Regions from separate parts of the Rhodococcus sp. NPDC127593 genome, predicted to be linked through region 1. Evidence: riboswitches for the same ligand, from Rfam matches in the RefSeq annotation. Region 1 holds a riboswitch; the other holds the start of a gene.
What was found. A riboswitch is a leader RNA that binds a small molecule or an ion and turns the genes downstream of it on or off. The one in region 1 is predicted to bind thiamine pyrophosphate.
Positions count from the first base shown of each region.

Region 1 (7,423 bases):
GCTCCTCCTCGAGGCGCACATTCTCGACGATCTTGTGCATCGGCACGTGCCCGGGGCCTTCGATCATCACCTGCACCCCATGGGATTTCGCGATCTTCGTGAGCTCTCCGAGGGTGCGGAGTTCCGCGAACTGGGCCTCGTCGTTGGCGTCCGCGATGGAGCCGGGGCGCAGACCGTCACCGAGCGAAAACGTGACGTCGTAGCGGTGGAGGATCTCACACAGTTCGTCGAAGTGGGTGTACAGGAACGATTCCCGGTGATGGGCCAGGCACCAGGCCGCCATGATCGACCCACCGCGGGAGACGATGCCGGTGACGCGGCGCGCGGTCAGCGGGATGTAGCGGAGCAGCACACCGGCGTGGACCGTCATGTAGTCGACGCCCTGCTCGCACTGTTCGATCACGGTGTCGCGGTAGATTTCCCACGTGAGCGCGGTCGGGTCGCCGCCGACCTTCTCGAGTGCCTGATAGATCGGCACGGTTCCCACAGGCACGGGCGAATTGCGAAGGATCCATTCCCGAGTCTCGTGGATGTTCTTGCCGGTCGACAGGTCCATGATGGTGTCTGCGCCCCACCGCGTCGCCCACACCATCTTCTCGACCTCTTCCTCGATCGACGAACTGACCGCGCTGTTGCCGATGTTCGCGTTGATCTTGACCGCGAACGCCTTGCCGATGATCATCGGCTCGAGTTCGGGATGGCAGCGGTTGGCCGGGATCACGGCGCGTCCCGCCGCGACCTCGGTGCGCACCGTCTCGGGTGAAACACCCTCGCGCGCAGCGCAATACTGCATCTCGGGGGTGACGCCGCCGGCGCGGGCGGCGTCGAGTTGGGTGCCGTCCCGATCGGCGATCCACGGCGCGCGCAGATGCGGCAGTCCCGCTTCCAGGTCGATCGTGGCGTCCGTGTCGGTGTACGGGCCCGACGTGTCGTACACGTCGAGGTGCTCACCGTTGGTGAGGTGTACGCGCCGGACCGGCACCCGGACGTCGTCACCCGACGGCAGGTACTGCTTGGTGCTGCCCTGGATCGGTCCCGTGGTGACGGACGTGGCTGTAGATACGTTTGTGCTCATCGATGATGCTCCCTACGCCGGCATTACCCGGACAGGTTCGACGGTCGACGGCCCTAGCCGTCCTCTCAGCCCGCTGGTGCGAGCCCCCGTGGATGTGTAGTTGTCCCGCAAACTGTAACCGAGATCTCTGAAAGTAAACATTCGGGTGAAACTTGGACAGCGGTTCCCGGCATCGGTATAAAGGGTGATGAACATCACATTTCGATTACGACACATACCCCCAGGAGATAGCCATGCTGACGGACGCGCAGGTTGTGGACGTGATCGACAACGCCGATCAGAACCGATTCGAGCTACGCCTGAGTGGTGACCTGGTCGGCATCCTCGGATATTTCGACCTCGCGGACACGCCGCCCGGCGCCGGTGCCGGCGTGGGAGTGGTGGCAGCCCGGCCGCCGGGTCCGAAGAGTCGGGGGCGGCAGGCGCCGGTGGTCTCGTTCATGCACACGGTGATCGTGGAGGACTTCGGCCACCGCGGACTCGCCGCCCTCATGGTGGGGCGCTCCCTCGACCTCGCCCGCGGGTACGGCTGGAAGGTCCGGCCCGTGTGCACGTACGTGCAGCGCTTCCTGTCGGCACACCCCGAGTACCGCGACCTCGTCGTCCAGGTGGAGGGCTGACGACGGTCGGGGCACGAATCGAGTACTCGTCGGCAACGAAACGGTTCCGGGGGCGGCGATTCCGCGCGCGGGGATGTCGCCTTACTGATTCGATGAGTGGCATGGATCACATTTCGAACAGTTCCGAGTCGTCGGGGAACATCACGGCCGCTGATGCTCGCGTGCTCGACAATCCTGCCCACGAACGATTCGATCTGTGGCTGGGGGACGAGTTGGTCGGCATCCTCGGCTATCGGGACGAGGACGACATCCCCGGATTCACAGCGAAGCCGGGTGAGGTGGTCGCGTTCATGCACACGGTCGTCAAGGAAGAGTTCGGTGGGCGAGGGCTGGCCGCGGTCCTCGTGGGCGAGGCGCTCGGCTCGGCGCGTCGGCGTGGTTGGAAAGTCCGTCCCATCTGCACGTATGTCCGGCACTACCTGGCACTGAATCCGGAGCATCTCGACGTTCTGGTCGCCGAGTAGCCTCGGCCGCCGTGGCGATCGGTGTGCTGCGGTCTCAGTCGCCGAGGTCGACGATGACCGGCGCATGATCGCTGGCGCCCTTGCCTTTGCGTTCGTTGCGGTCGATCTCAGCCTTGTCGACGCGGCCGGCGAGGGCGGGCGACCCCAGCACGAAGTCGATGCGCATTCCCTGCTTCTTCGGGAACCGCAACTGGGTGTAATCCCAGTAGGTGTAGACACCGGGACCGGGGGTGTGCGGCCGGACGACGTCGGCGAATCCGGATTCGACGAATGCCTGGAAGGCCTCACGCTCGGGGGCCGACGTGTGCGTCTTGCCCTCGAACAGCGCCGGATCCCAGACGTCCTCGTCGGTGGGGGCCACGTTCCAGTCGCCGACCAGCGCGATCTGCGAATCCGGGTTCCGCTCCAGCCACCCGACCGCGTCGGTGTGCAACTTCGCCAGCCAGTCGAGTTTGTACGTGTAGTGCGGATCGGTCAGCTCACGGCCGTTGGGGACGTACAGGCTCCAGATGCGGACGCCGTTGCACGTGGCGCCGATGGCACGGGCTTCCTGCGCGGGCGCGACCTCCGGGTCCTTGTGGAAACCGGGCTGATCCTCGAATCCGATCTGCACGTCGTCGAGACCCACACGGGACGCGATCGCGACCCCGTTCCACTGGCTGAGGCCCACGTGCGCGACCTCGTAGCCCAGTTCGCGGAAACGCTCGTACGGGAACTGCTCGTCCTTGCACTTGGTTTCCTGCATCGCCAGCACGTCGACGTCGGACCGCTGGAGCCAGTCCAGGATCCTGTCGGTACGGGCACGAACAGAGTTCACGTTCCAGGTTGCGATGCGCACGGCAGCCACCCTAGCGGCACTCTCCGACAGGTCGTCAGCCGACAGGTTCGGTGGCGTAGCGGTACCGGTGGTGCGCCACGAAGCCGAGGTTGCGGTACATCGCCTGCGCACCCTCGTTCTCGACGGCGACCTGCAGACACGCGTGGGTCGCGCCGTGTTCGCGTCCCCAGTTGATCATGTCGCCGCAGATGAGGCTGCCGATTCCGTGGCGGCGGTGAGCCTCCGCCACCTCGACCGCGGTGAGCCCGACCCACCGGCGGTCGTCGGGCGCGGACGTGACGGATCCGCGGGCGACGGCGAGAAGTGACGAGTCGGCGGCGCCGATCCGGCCGAACCCGAGAGTGCCGCCGCGGACCGAGTCCAGCACGTCGACCGCGAAGTCGGGGAGCGCGGACCCGCGGTAGCGGTAGAGGGCGAGCCAGTCCGGGTCGGGGTGATCGGTGACGGTGGTGGTCCGTGGGCCCTCGGGCAGCGACAGGTTGTCGATGTCGGCCGCCATCACAACCACTTCGTCGCTGACGTTCCAGCCCAGCGGTACCTCACCCAGCCGGTCGGGGATCAGCAACCGCAGCGGGCGGTCGCGGTCGGCGTACCACTCGCGTAGACGGTCGAGCGTGCCGCCGGGGGAGGCGTCGTCCAGGCTTCCGACCCACCCTCGGTCGCCGAGCGGTGCCGCCGAGTTGGCACGTCCGGTGAAGCCGTGACCGTAGCGGGCGAGCCACCCGTCGATCCACGCGTGCTCGACACCCGGCCAGCCGTCGGCGGAGGCCAGTTCGAGGGACCGGATCTCGCTCGCGCGCACCGGTCGCGCGGGGACGGCCTTCAGCGCGACCACCCGCTCCGGCTCCACCTCGACGACGGAGCCGTCCGCGGCGCGGACGACCACCGCCGGTTCGACGCTCTCCAGCACCCCGATGACGTCGGTCATCGGATGGCTGTGGCCGGGCGGCAGCTGATATCGCAGCACCACCCGGCTTCCGAGCGGAATGTCAGTCGTCATGCCCGAACGGGTCTTCGACCGTTCCCGGCACCCAGCTGAGACCGGGAACGCCCCAGCCGGCGCGTTTGATGGTCTTCTTGGCGGCGCGCGCGTTGCGGCCGACCAGCATGTCGACGTAGAGGAAGCCGTCGAGGTGACCGACCTCGTGCTGCAGCATGCGTGCGAAGAAGCCGTTTCCCTCGATCTCGACGGCGGTGCCCTCGGCGTCGGTGCCGGTGACCTTCGCCCACTCGGCCCGTCCGGTGGGGAACTGCTCACCCGGTACCGACAGGCAGCCCTCGACGTCGTCGTCCGGATCCGGCATGGTCTCGGGTCGTTCCGACGTTTCGAGAACCGGGTTGACGACGCAACCCCGGCGGCGGAGCGCCGTGCCGTTCCCGTCGACGTCCGGGCAGTCGTAGACGAACAACCGCAGCGGCAGGCCGACCTGGTTGGCGGCGAGCCCGACGCCGTTGGCGGCGTCCATCGTGTCGTACATGTCGGCGATGATCTCAGCGAGTTCCGCAGGTGACTGGGACACTGCCTCGGTCGGTTCGTGCAATACCGGGTCGCCCACGATCCGGATGGGGAGGATGGCCATGGTCGTCAAGGATAGTGCGGCGCGTCCGAGCCGTTCGCACTGCCCGCGGCGTTCGCCATGGTTGAATAGTCGCTGAAGTACAGCGGTGTAATTCGTTGCTCGGTCGGCCACGCGATCGAGGAGCCGGGGGAACGTGGTTTCGCTGAGGTCGAGCGAGAGCTAGTAGTCGAGGAGTGAGATGGACGGCGCAACAGCGCGTAGTCGGAACCAGTCCGAGCGCACCGACGGCGACAACTCGGCAGGGGTCAAGGACGTCGGCGACGACGGCCTCTCGCGTCGGGAGCACGACATCCTGTCCTTCGAGCGCCAATGGTGGAAGTACGCCGGCGCGAAGGAAGAAGCGATCAAAGAACTGTTCGACATGTCCGCCACCAGGTACTACCAGGTTCTCAACGCGCTGGTGGACCGGCCGGAGGCACTCGCAGCCGACCCGATGCTCGTGAAGCGGCTGCGACGGCTGCGCGCGAGTAGGCAGAAGGCCCGCGCCGCGCGTCGCCTCGGGTTCGACGTCACGTAGCACCCGGTCGCTAAGGTCGACATCGTGAGTACTCCGAAACCCGAATCGTCCGGCCCGCCGTTACGTGCCCTCGCGATGGTGCTGATCGCCCTCGCGATTCTGTTCGCGGGTCTCGGGTTCGCCTCGCTCGGGGGTTCGGACTCGGAGGAGACCGCAGCCACCGTCACGACTACGGCGGCCGCCACGACCACCGCTGCCGCGCGCTCGACGACAGCAGCCGGAGCGGCGGGCGCCACCTCGACGTCCGCGGCGAGCACCACGTCCGGTGCCTCGAGTACTTCGAAGTCCGCCGATGCGGCGTCGGTCCCGGTGCGGGTGCTCAACAACAGCAACGTCACCGGTCTCGCGAGCCAGACGGCCACCGAACTGATGTCCTCGGGGTGGACGGTGTCGGAAACCGGCAACTACAGCGACGGCACCATCTCCGAAACCACTGTGTACTACGGGACTTCCGCCGCCGAGAAGGAAGCGGCCACGGAGATCGCCGCGCAGCTCGGGGTGTCGGCCCAGCCGCGGTTCCCGGGTATCGCGAATTCGTCTGCCGGTGTGATCGTCATCGTCACCTCCGCGCAGTAGACCGGACGGTCGGTGCACCGTCGACGCGGTTATGATCAGATGCACTTCTTCGCCACCTCAAAGGAGCGGTTTGATGGCCTCGAGTTCTTCCCGTCGGATGTCCTGGCGCATTGTCACCCCGGTGGTGGCCATTGCAGCACTCGGACTGACCGCCTGCAGTAACAACGAGGGGCCGACCGACGTTCCCGGCACCACGCCTCCCGTCTGGACCGGTGCCGCCGATCCCAGTGCCGCAGGTGTTCCCGGCGACGCCGAGAGCGGCTCGGGTGAGTCCGCGGAGAGTGGCGCGCTCAGCGCGACGCTGAAGAACGCGGAAGGCGAAGACGTGGGCACCGCCACGTTCAAACAGGCCGGCAGCCACGTCGAGATCACCGTTTCCGTCAAGGATCAGACGCCCGGATTCCACGGTTTCCACGTGCATTCCGTCGGTAAATGCGAGACGAACTCCGTTGCGCCGACCGGCGGTGCGCCTGGAAACTTCCTGTCCGCGGGCGGGCACTTCCAGGCCGAGGGCCACTCGGGGCACCCCGCGAGCGGCGATCTCACCTCGCTGCAGGTTCTGGCCGACGGCACGGCCGAGTTGGTCACCAGCACCGACGCGTTCACGGTCGAGGACCTGAAGAACGGCGACAGCGGCACCGCTGTCATGATCCACTCGGGTCCCGACAATTTCGCCAACATCCCCACCCGTTACGCACCCGCCCCCGATCAGGAAACCCTGAACACCGGGGACGCAGGTTCCCGGGTGGCTTGCGGTGTCATCGGCGCCAGCTGAGTCGCGTGACATCCCGGCTCCGGCCGGGATGTCGGTACGCTGCCGCGCACTGCGGCCTGTGGTTGGATCGAAGCCGTGGTAGTTCCTTTTCCCGGTTCGCCGCGGCCGACGCTGGGTGTCGAGTGGGAGATCGCGCTGGTCGACAGGGTCACGCGGGATCTCTCCAATACGGCCGCGGAGGTATTCGACGCGGTGGCGAATCTCGCCGGTCCCGAGGATCCGCGGATCACCAAGGAGTTGCTGCGCAACACTGTCGAACTCGTCACCGGTATCCACTCCACCGTCGGTGAGGCGATGGACGACCTCGGCGAGTCGCTCGACCTGTTGCGGCGGGCGGCGAACCCGCTCGGCGTCGATCTGATCTGTGCGGGGACGCACCCGTTTGCGCAGTGGTCGACCCAATTGGTCACGCGCACACCGGATTACGACGAGCTGATCGAACGCACCCAGTGGTGGGGCCGTCAGATGCTCATCTGGGGTGTGCACGTCCACGTCGGTGTGTCCTCACCGCAGAAGGTGTTCCCGATCCTCAACGCGCTGCTGCAGCGGTACCCGCATCTGCTCGCGCTGTCCGCGTCCTCACCGATGTGGGCGGGCGTCAACACGGGGTACGCGAGCAATCGCGCGCTGATGTTCCAGCAACTCCCCACCGCGGGACTGCCGTACCAGTTCGCGAACTGGGGGCAGTACGAGGATTTCATCAGCGACCAGATGAAGACCGGCGTGATTACCAAGATCGGCGGTATGCACTGGGACATCCGGCCGGCGCCACGGTGGGGCACCATCGAGGTTCGCGTCTTCGACGGCATCTCCACCCGCGCCGAACTCAGTTCCCTCGTCGCGCTCGTGCACTGCCTGATCGTCGACCTGGACCGGCGTTTCGAGGCGGGCGAGAACCTGCCCAACCTGCAGCCGTGGCACGTGAAGGAGAACAAGTGGCGGGCCGCGCGGTACGGGCTCGACGCCGAGATCATTCTC
Region 1 covers NZ_JBHXWI010000008.1:117,716-125,138, forward strand. Annotated here, with positions in the region: gene thiC (phosphomethylpyrimidine synthase ThiC) at 1-1,075, opposite strand, end outside; TPP riboswitch at 1,068-1,175, opposite strand; gene ACFVJ3_RS09505 (GNAT family N-acetyltransferase) at 1,309-1,695, shown strand; gene ACFVJ3_RS09510 (GNAT family N-acetyltransferase) at 1,797-2,159, shown strand; gene ACFVJ3_RS09515 (exodeoxyribonuclease III) at 2,194-2,997, opposite strand; gene ACFVJ3_RS09520 (GNAT family N-acetyltransferase) at 3,032-3,997, opposite strand; gene ACFVJ3_RS09525 (peptide deformylase) at 3,987-4,577, opposite strand; gene ACFVJ3_RS09530 (DUF3263 domain-containing protein) at 4,756-5,094, shown strand; gene ACFVJ3_RS09535 (LytR C-terminal domain-containing protein) at 5,119-5,670, shown strand; gene ACFVJ3_RS09540 (superoxide dismutase family protein) at 5,744-6,445, shown strand; gene ACFVJ3_RS09545 (glutamate--cysteine ligase) at 6,521-7,423, shown strand, end outside.

Region 2 (7,423 bases), on a different contig from region 1:
CCGCGGTGTTGCCGACGCCGTACAACGGTCCGGGCCGGATCGACCGGTGGGGACGGGCCCCGTTCCTCACCCGCCCCGAACCGGTTCGCCCCCGCAAACTCGGACACGCGGTAATCGGGTCCACCGACCTCGAAACCACCATGAAGTTCTTCACCGACGGTCTCGGATTCAAGGTCAGCGACTACATGGGCGACAAGGCGGCATTCCTGCGGTGCTCCGTCGAGCACCACAACGTCCTCGTCATGGCCGCACCGGTGAACTTCATGCACCACACCAGCTGGCAGGTCGATGACATCGACGAAGTCGGCCGCGGCGCCCACGCCATGCTCGAAAACAACCCCGAACGGCACGTCTGGGGCCTCGGACGGCACTACGCGGGCGCGAACTTCTTCTGGTACCTCGAGGACCCGGCGGGAAACTTCTCCGAGTACTACTCCGACATGGACACCGTCCCCGAAGACGAACTCTGGAGCCCGGAAGTGCTACACGGACTCCACGGCCTCTACGCCTGGGGACCACCGCCGCCCCCGTCTTTCCTCGAACCCGACGACCTCGCCGCCCTGATGACCGGAGCTCACTCCAGCACGGGGTGAGGAGCGGACCCGCGGGATTCGTGCTAGATCAGTTCGACGACGGTTCCCAGGTCGTGCACGTGCTCACTGTCCGACGGCCCGGTGGCCGGCGCGATGTCGCCACGTGCCGAGTGTGCCATCGACCTCGCCTCGCCCGCGGCGAACGCGACCGGTACAGCCACGGCAACGGACAGGAGGGCAGCTCCTGCGTCGAACGCCAAGCGTGCGACACCGAAAGCACAGTTCGCCGATTCTCGGATCGTCATCGTCCGCCTTCCTTCACCAGTCCACAGGACGTAGCGGACCACTCCTTTTGGCATAACCTTTACCCGTTCGACGTTACGAGGGGCACGCACTACTAGCGAGTACCAAACCGACCAGATCGAATGGTCTACCGGGCGGCCGTCGCTTCCGGCGCCCGAGCAGAGAGAAGACAGGCACGTACCCGGGTAGTTCAGCCGATGCGCCCAGACCGCACTGGGACCACCCTGTAATCAGACGTCCCCCACGTCGCGACACCACACCGAGTGCACTGGAGCAACGACGGCATGAACCCACACACCGGCAACCACGGACATCACCTGGTTCACACGTTCCGCCGTCCTCCGGTGCGGCCGGGACGCCACGCGCTGCACGCTGCCGCATCCAGGATCGGAATTCCGTGCACCCTCGGCGCCGGTGACCACCGCGCCTTCGACAGTTCCGGTCTCGTTCAATGGGCGTACAAGCAGGCCGGCGTGTCCGTTCCGCGCACCACCTACGAGCAACTCCGACACGGGACCGCCGTGGACGAGAGCGACCTGCAGCCCGGCGACGTCGTTCTCTTCTACGGGGGCGGCCACGCGGGGATCTATGCAGGAAACGACACGGTCGTCCACGCACCCGCTCCGGGACGGCCGGTCACGCGAGTAGCCATGAACTCCATGTCATTTCACGCAGCGCGCCGATACTGACGACCGACCGCAGCCTCCAGCCGACCCAAACAGGGCGGCTGGAGGCGTCGACCACCCGCGACACCGTGGACTCAGTGAGCTGCGTTGTACGCTTCCTCGATCTCGGCAGGAATACGTCCACGCGCGGACAACTCATAGCCCTGCTCGGTCGCCCATTCTCGAATCTCCTTCGCCTGGCTACGTCCCTGCGACGGTGCCACTGCAGGAGTCGACCGACGCTTTCTTCCACCGACCCGAGTTGCATGCTCGATGTAGTAGTCGAGAGTCTTGTGGAATTCCCTGGCGTTCTTGACCTTCAGATCGATCTCGTAGTCGACGCCGTCGACAGAGAACGGAATGGTCTCCCCCTTACCGTTCTTGATCGGAGTTCCGTCGATGTCGTCGATGCGTTCGACAACAACTTTGCGCGCCACAGTTCCACTCCTTCATCGTCGATAACCCGGGGAACACTACGTCGAAGTATTGTTTACCTGCCAATCCCCGACGGAGTTTTCGAATTGCAGACCCGGGTCCGTCTGATTGGAGCACCCCGTTTTCGGGGTATCCGTCGGACATGACACCGAAGGACACATCCGGACCGAAGACCACGACCACCGACAGTGGCGCCCCGGGCGCGGACAAGGACGTGATGTCCGATCCGGCCGAGGACGACAAGAGTTCGGGCGCCGACTGGAGCGGCGAAGGTGGCGCGACCCCTGAAGGGCCCGCCACCGACACCGACACCGAGGACTAGGTCACCAGGGGATCTGCCCGAGGACCACACCGATCACCAGCATCGACAGCGACACCAGCGCCGCGCGCCACAGCACCTTCTTGTGATGGTCCGCCAGCGGGACACCCGCCAGGGTCACGAGCAGGAGGATGGCCGGGACGAGGGGGCTCTGCATGTGGAACGTCTGGCCGGTGATGGATGCGCGGGCCATCTCGACCGGCTCGATGCCGTACGTGGCCGCCGTCTCGGCGAGGACGGGCATGATGCCGAAGTAGAAGGCGTCGTTGCTCATGAAGAACGTGAACGGCAGGCTCAGGATGCCCGTGATGACGGCCAGGTGCGGTCCGAGCGAGGCCGGGATGATCTCGAGCAGCCACTGCGCCATGGCCTCGACCATTCCGGTGCCCTGGAACACGCCGGTGAGCACGGCCGCGGCGAACACCATCGCGACCACGGAGACGATGCTCGACGAGTGGCGGGTGATCGCCTCCTGCTGTTCCTTGACTCGCGGGAAGTTCACCGTCAGCGCGATCGATGCGGCCACCATGAACAGGACCGGAATCGGCAGGACGTCCATCACGAGCACGACGAGGAGCGCGACGGTCACGAGCGCGTTGAACCACAGCAGCTTCGGTCGCAGCGTGGGCCGCTCGGGGTCGAGACCGTCGACGAAGCCCTGGCCGTCGTCCGATCCGGCGTCGCCGGAGCCGCCACCGGTTCGGGGTGTGTCACCGTTGCCCCCGGATCCGGAGCCGGTCGCGGACCGGCGGAGGCCGGAGCCCGCGGAGACGAGGAGGCGCTCGTCGGTGAGTTGGAGCGTTCCGATGCGGCGGCGTTCGCTGTAGCCCAGCTGCACGGCGAACAGCAGCACGACGAGCAGCCCGACCACCAGTGACGGGATCATCGGGACGAACACGTCCGACGGCGAGATATTCAGCGCCGCGGCGGCCCGGACCGTCGGTCCACCCCAGGGGACGATGTTCATCGCGCCGTTCGACAGGCCGGCGACCACCGTGAGAACCACGGGGCTGACCTTCAGCTTCATGTACAGCGGCAACAATGCGGACGTCACGATGATGAATGTCGTGGATCCGTCACCGTCCAGCGACACCACCATCGCGAGCACCGCCGTGCCGACGACGAGCCGCATGGGGTCGTTGCGGACGAGCCGGAGGATGAGTTTCACCAGCGGGTCGAACAGGCCGACGTCGATCATGATCCCGAAGAAGATGATCGCGAAGAACAGCAACGCGGCCGTCGGCGCCAGCGACTTGATCCCGTCGGTGATCATGTCGCCGATGCCGAGGCCCGCCCCGGCCGCGATACCGAATGCGACCGGGACGGCGATCAACCCGACCACGGGAGTGGCCCGTTTGGACATGATCAAGAACATGAACACGGCCACCATCAAAAAGCCGAGTGCTACCAGCATTGCCACTCCTCGTCCGAACTCGCGTCGCGGTGTGATCGCGATAACAGCCAGTGTCGGGGGGAGGGACGCTCACAGTCACTGTTGCGTACTTAGAGAAGGTTGTGTTCTTTGTGGTGGCACTGCCGGCGCCCCCGGAGATGGTCGCGCAGGGTCTCCGTCTCATACTCCGCGCGGAACAGCCCCCGCTTCTGCAGGACGGGGATCACCTCGTCGACGAAGTCGGCGAGGCCGTTCGGGTAGAGCGGCGGCATCAGGTTGAAGCCGTCGGCCCCGCCGCTGCGGAACCACACCTCGATCTCGTCGGCGATCGATTCCGGGGTTCCGATCATGGTGCAGTGCCCGCCGCCCGCCGCCAACGTGCCCAGCAGCGACCGCACGGTGGGACGGTCCTTCTCGATGATCCGCAGGATCGTGTCGTACCGGCCCTGCGGCCCGGTGAACTCCGACAGCGGCCGCAGCGCGGGAACGGGTGCGTCCAGTTCCCAGGCACTGCAGTCCTGCTGGACGAACATCGACAACTGCGCCAGCGACTGTTCGACGGGCAGAAGCGCGTCGAGTTCCGCCTTTTTCCGTCGGGCCTCCTCGGCGGTCGAGCCGACGTAGGTCACGAGACCGGGCATCACGGTCACCGTCTCGGCGTCGCGGCCCGCCGCGCGGATGCGCCGCTTCACGTCGCCGTAGTAGCTCTGCGCGGCCGTGAGGTCGTAGGCGACGGCGTAGATGCCCTCGGCGCACCGGGCGGCCAGGTCGCGGCCCTGATCGGACGCGCCCGCCTGGAACAGCACGGGACGACCCTGCGGCGAGCGCGGCACGTTCAGCGGACCGTCCACGAGGAAATGCTTGCCCCGATGCTCGACCGGCTTCACCTCGGCCGGGTCCGCGAAGATGCCCTCCCGGTCGAGCACGAGCGCGTCGGGCCCCCACGAATCCCACAGAGCGAGTGCCACGTCGACGAATTCCGCGGCGCGCGAATAGCGCTCGTCGTGCGGCGGCATCTCCTCGAGTCCGTGATTGCGCGCCTCGGCGTCGAACATCGACGTCACCACGTTCCAGCCGGCGCGGCCGCCGCTGATGTGGTCGAGGGATGCCAGCATCCGGGCCGCGTGGAACGGTGTGTAGAACGTGGTGGACACCGTAGTCACCAGCCCGACCCGTTCCGTCGCCCGCGCCATCGCGGACAGCGCGGTGAGCGGTTCGAGGAACCACACGCCTCCGGATGCGGGGTCGCGCACCGAATGCCCGTCGGCGAAGAACACCGCGTCGAGGCAGCCCCGCTCCGCGGTCTGCGCCAGCTCCTCGTAGTAGGTGATGTCGCAGAGTCGCTCCACCTGGGACGACGGGTGCCGCCACGCGGCGCCGTGGTGCCCGCAGCTGAAGAGGAACGCGTTGAAGTGCAGTTGCCGGGCGTCGGTCATGTCAGTCCTTGACCAGTCCGCCGTCGACGACGAGGTTCTGGCCGGTCACCGCACGCGACCACGGGGACGCGAAGAACAGCACCGCGTCGGCGAATTCGTCCGGGGTGGTGACCCGCTGCAGCGGGGTGCTCGCCGCGATGAGGTCGAACACCTCGTCGGGAGTGGCGGCGCTCGCGTCGGTGGTGCGGAGCAGCCCGCCCGACACCATGTTGACGGTGATGCCGTCGGGACCGAGGTCGGCGGCGAGGGTGCGGGTCAGCGACAGCGCCGCGGCCTTGGCGGCCGTGTAGTCGTGGTACGGGACGACGGGGTTCTGGAACAGGTTGGTCCCGATGTTCACGATCCGGCCGAACCCGAGCGAACGCATGCCCGGCAGCGCGGCCTGCGTCGTGTGCAGTGTCGCCTTCACGCTGCCGCGCAGCTGCGAGTCGAAGGACTCCCACGTGATGACGTCCGCCTTGTCGCGTGCGTCGCCGTTGAACGAGAAGTCGGCGAGCGCGTTGTTGATCACCGTGGTCACCGGTGAACCGAAGTGCCCCTCCGCCGCGGAGAACAGCGTCGCCACCTGTCCGGCGTCGGTGACGTCGGCCCCCAACGCGACCGCACGGTCCGCGCCCAGGGAGGCCGCGAGTTCCTCCGCCGCGTCCCGGCTGTTCCGGTAGTTCACGATCACCCGCGCGTTCTGCGCCGCGAACGATCGCACGATGGCGGCGCCGAGGCCCCGCCCACCGCCGGTCACCAGGACGATCTGCTTGTCGAGCTGCATGCTGCCACCTTCCGTTCGGTCGGCGACGAGACATCGGATGAGCGCATACGGCCGTCTCCGCGACATCCCTTCGCCGGCATTACCCAGTTCAGGTTCGACGGGTCTGTTCTCAGCCGCCGGCTCGTCGCCGGGTAGCACCCCGTGTCACTGGCCAACAGTGTAAGCGCAATCACCGAGCGTGTTTCTTGGTTGTGCACAACCAAGTTGTGTGCAACTATTCAGTGGTGACCGACAACCTCGCCCTCGACCGCCAGGTGTGCTTCGCGCTGTACTCGGCTTCCCGGGCCATGACGGCGAGATACCGGTCGATGCTCGACTCGTTGGGAGTGACCTACCCGCAGTACCTCGTGCTGCTGGTGCTCTGGGAGCGGGACGGCCGCGGAGTGCGCGAGATCTGCGACGCCCTCGAACTCGACACCGGCACGCTGTCGCCACTGCTCAAGCGGCTCGAAACGCTGGGCCTGGTCGAACGCCGGCGCTCCTCGGCCGACGAGCGCCGGGTCGGGATTCACCTCACCGACAAGGGCGCGGGTCTCCGCGCCGCCGCGGAGGGCATCCCCACGGAACTCGCTCAATCGACGGGAATGAACGTCGACGAACTCGTCGCCCTGCGGGACACCCTGTCGCGGCTCACCGAATCACTTCACAGTTTCAACACCCCTACAGGAGAGAAGTAACCATGAAGATCGTCTACACCGCCGAAGCCCTCGCGACCGGAGAAGGCCGCAACGGCCACGCCCGCACGTCCGACGGCCGGCTCGACCTGAACCTCGCCATCCCCACCGAGATGGGCGGGTCCGGCGACGGCACCAACCCCGAGCAGCTGTTCGCCGCCGGATACGCGGCATGCTTCCACTCCGCACTCCAGCTGGTCGCCCGTCAGGCGAAGGCGAACGTCGCCGACTCGGCCGTCGGCGCCCGCGTCGGCATCGGCTCGACGGACGGCGGTGGATTCGGTCTCGCCGTCACCCTCGAGGTCTCCCTCCCCCACCTGCCACGCGCCGAGGCGCTCGAGCTGACCGAGAAGGCGCACCAGGTGTGCCCCTACTCCAACGCCACCCGCGGCAACATCGACGTCACCCTCGAGGTCACCGAAGACTGAGAAACCCCGACGGGCGTCGGGTCACCCGAACTTGAACTCGACGCCCGTCAGGTCCTCCGACAGAGACCACAACGCCCGCGCGGTGTGCTCGTCCCGCGACTTCTTGTTGGAGCCCACCACCTTCGGGTGGCCACGCTGCTCGAACAAGCCGTCCGGCCCGATGTAGCTGCCGCCGATCACGTCGGGTGCGGTGGCCGCGTACAGCATCGGCAGCGCCCCCATCTCCGCCGACTGCGCGAAGATCCGGTTGCCGACGGCCATCAGCTTGTCCTGCACCGACTCGGTGTGGGCCTGCAGATTGGTCGACGCATAACCGGGGTGCGCGGCCACCGCTTTGACGGAAGATCCCGCCGCGGACAGCCTGCGCTGCAATTCGTACGTGAACAGCAGATTCGCGAGTTTCGACTGCCCGTACGCGCTCCAGCGGTTGTACTTGCCGCGTTCCCAGTTGAGGTCGTCGAGGTGAATCGC
Region 2 covers NZ_JBHXWI010000038.1:19,535-26,957, forward strand. Annotated here, with positions in the region: gene ACFVJ3_RS30870 (VOC family protein) at 1-593, shown strand, start outside; gene ACFVJ3_RS30875 (hypothetical protein) at 617-838, opposite strand; gene ACFVJ3_RS30880 (C40 family peptidase) at 1,121-1,525, shown strand; gene ACFVJ3_RS30885 (Lsr2 family protein) at 1,597-1,938, opposite strand; gene ACFVJ3_RS30890 (hypothetical protein) at 2,079-2,258, shown strand; gene ACFVJ3_RS30895 (CitMHS family transporter) at 2,260-3,669, opposite strand; gene ACFVJ3_RS30900 (LLM class flavin-dependent oxidoreductase) at 3,759-5,084, opposite strand; gene ACFVJ3_RS30905 (3-oxoacyl-ACP reductase) at 5,086-5,850, opposite strand; TPP riboswitch at 5,899-6,002, opposite strand; gene ACFVJ3_RS30910 (MarR family winged helix-turn-helix transcriptional regulator) at 6,075-6,527, shown strand; gene ACFVJ3_RS30915 (organic hydroperoxide resistance protein) at 6,530-6,952, shown strand; gene ACFVJ3_RS30920 (oxidoreductase) at 6,974-7,423, opposite strand, start outside.
Region 2: another riboswitch for thiamine pyrophosphate. It lies ahead of ACFVJ3_RS30905 (3-oxoacyl-ACP reductase); the one in region 1 lies ahead of thiC (phosphomethylpyrimidine synthase ThiC).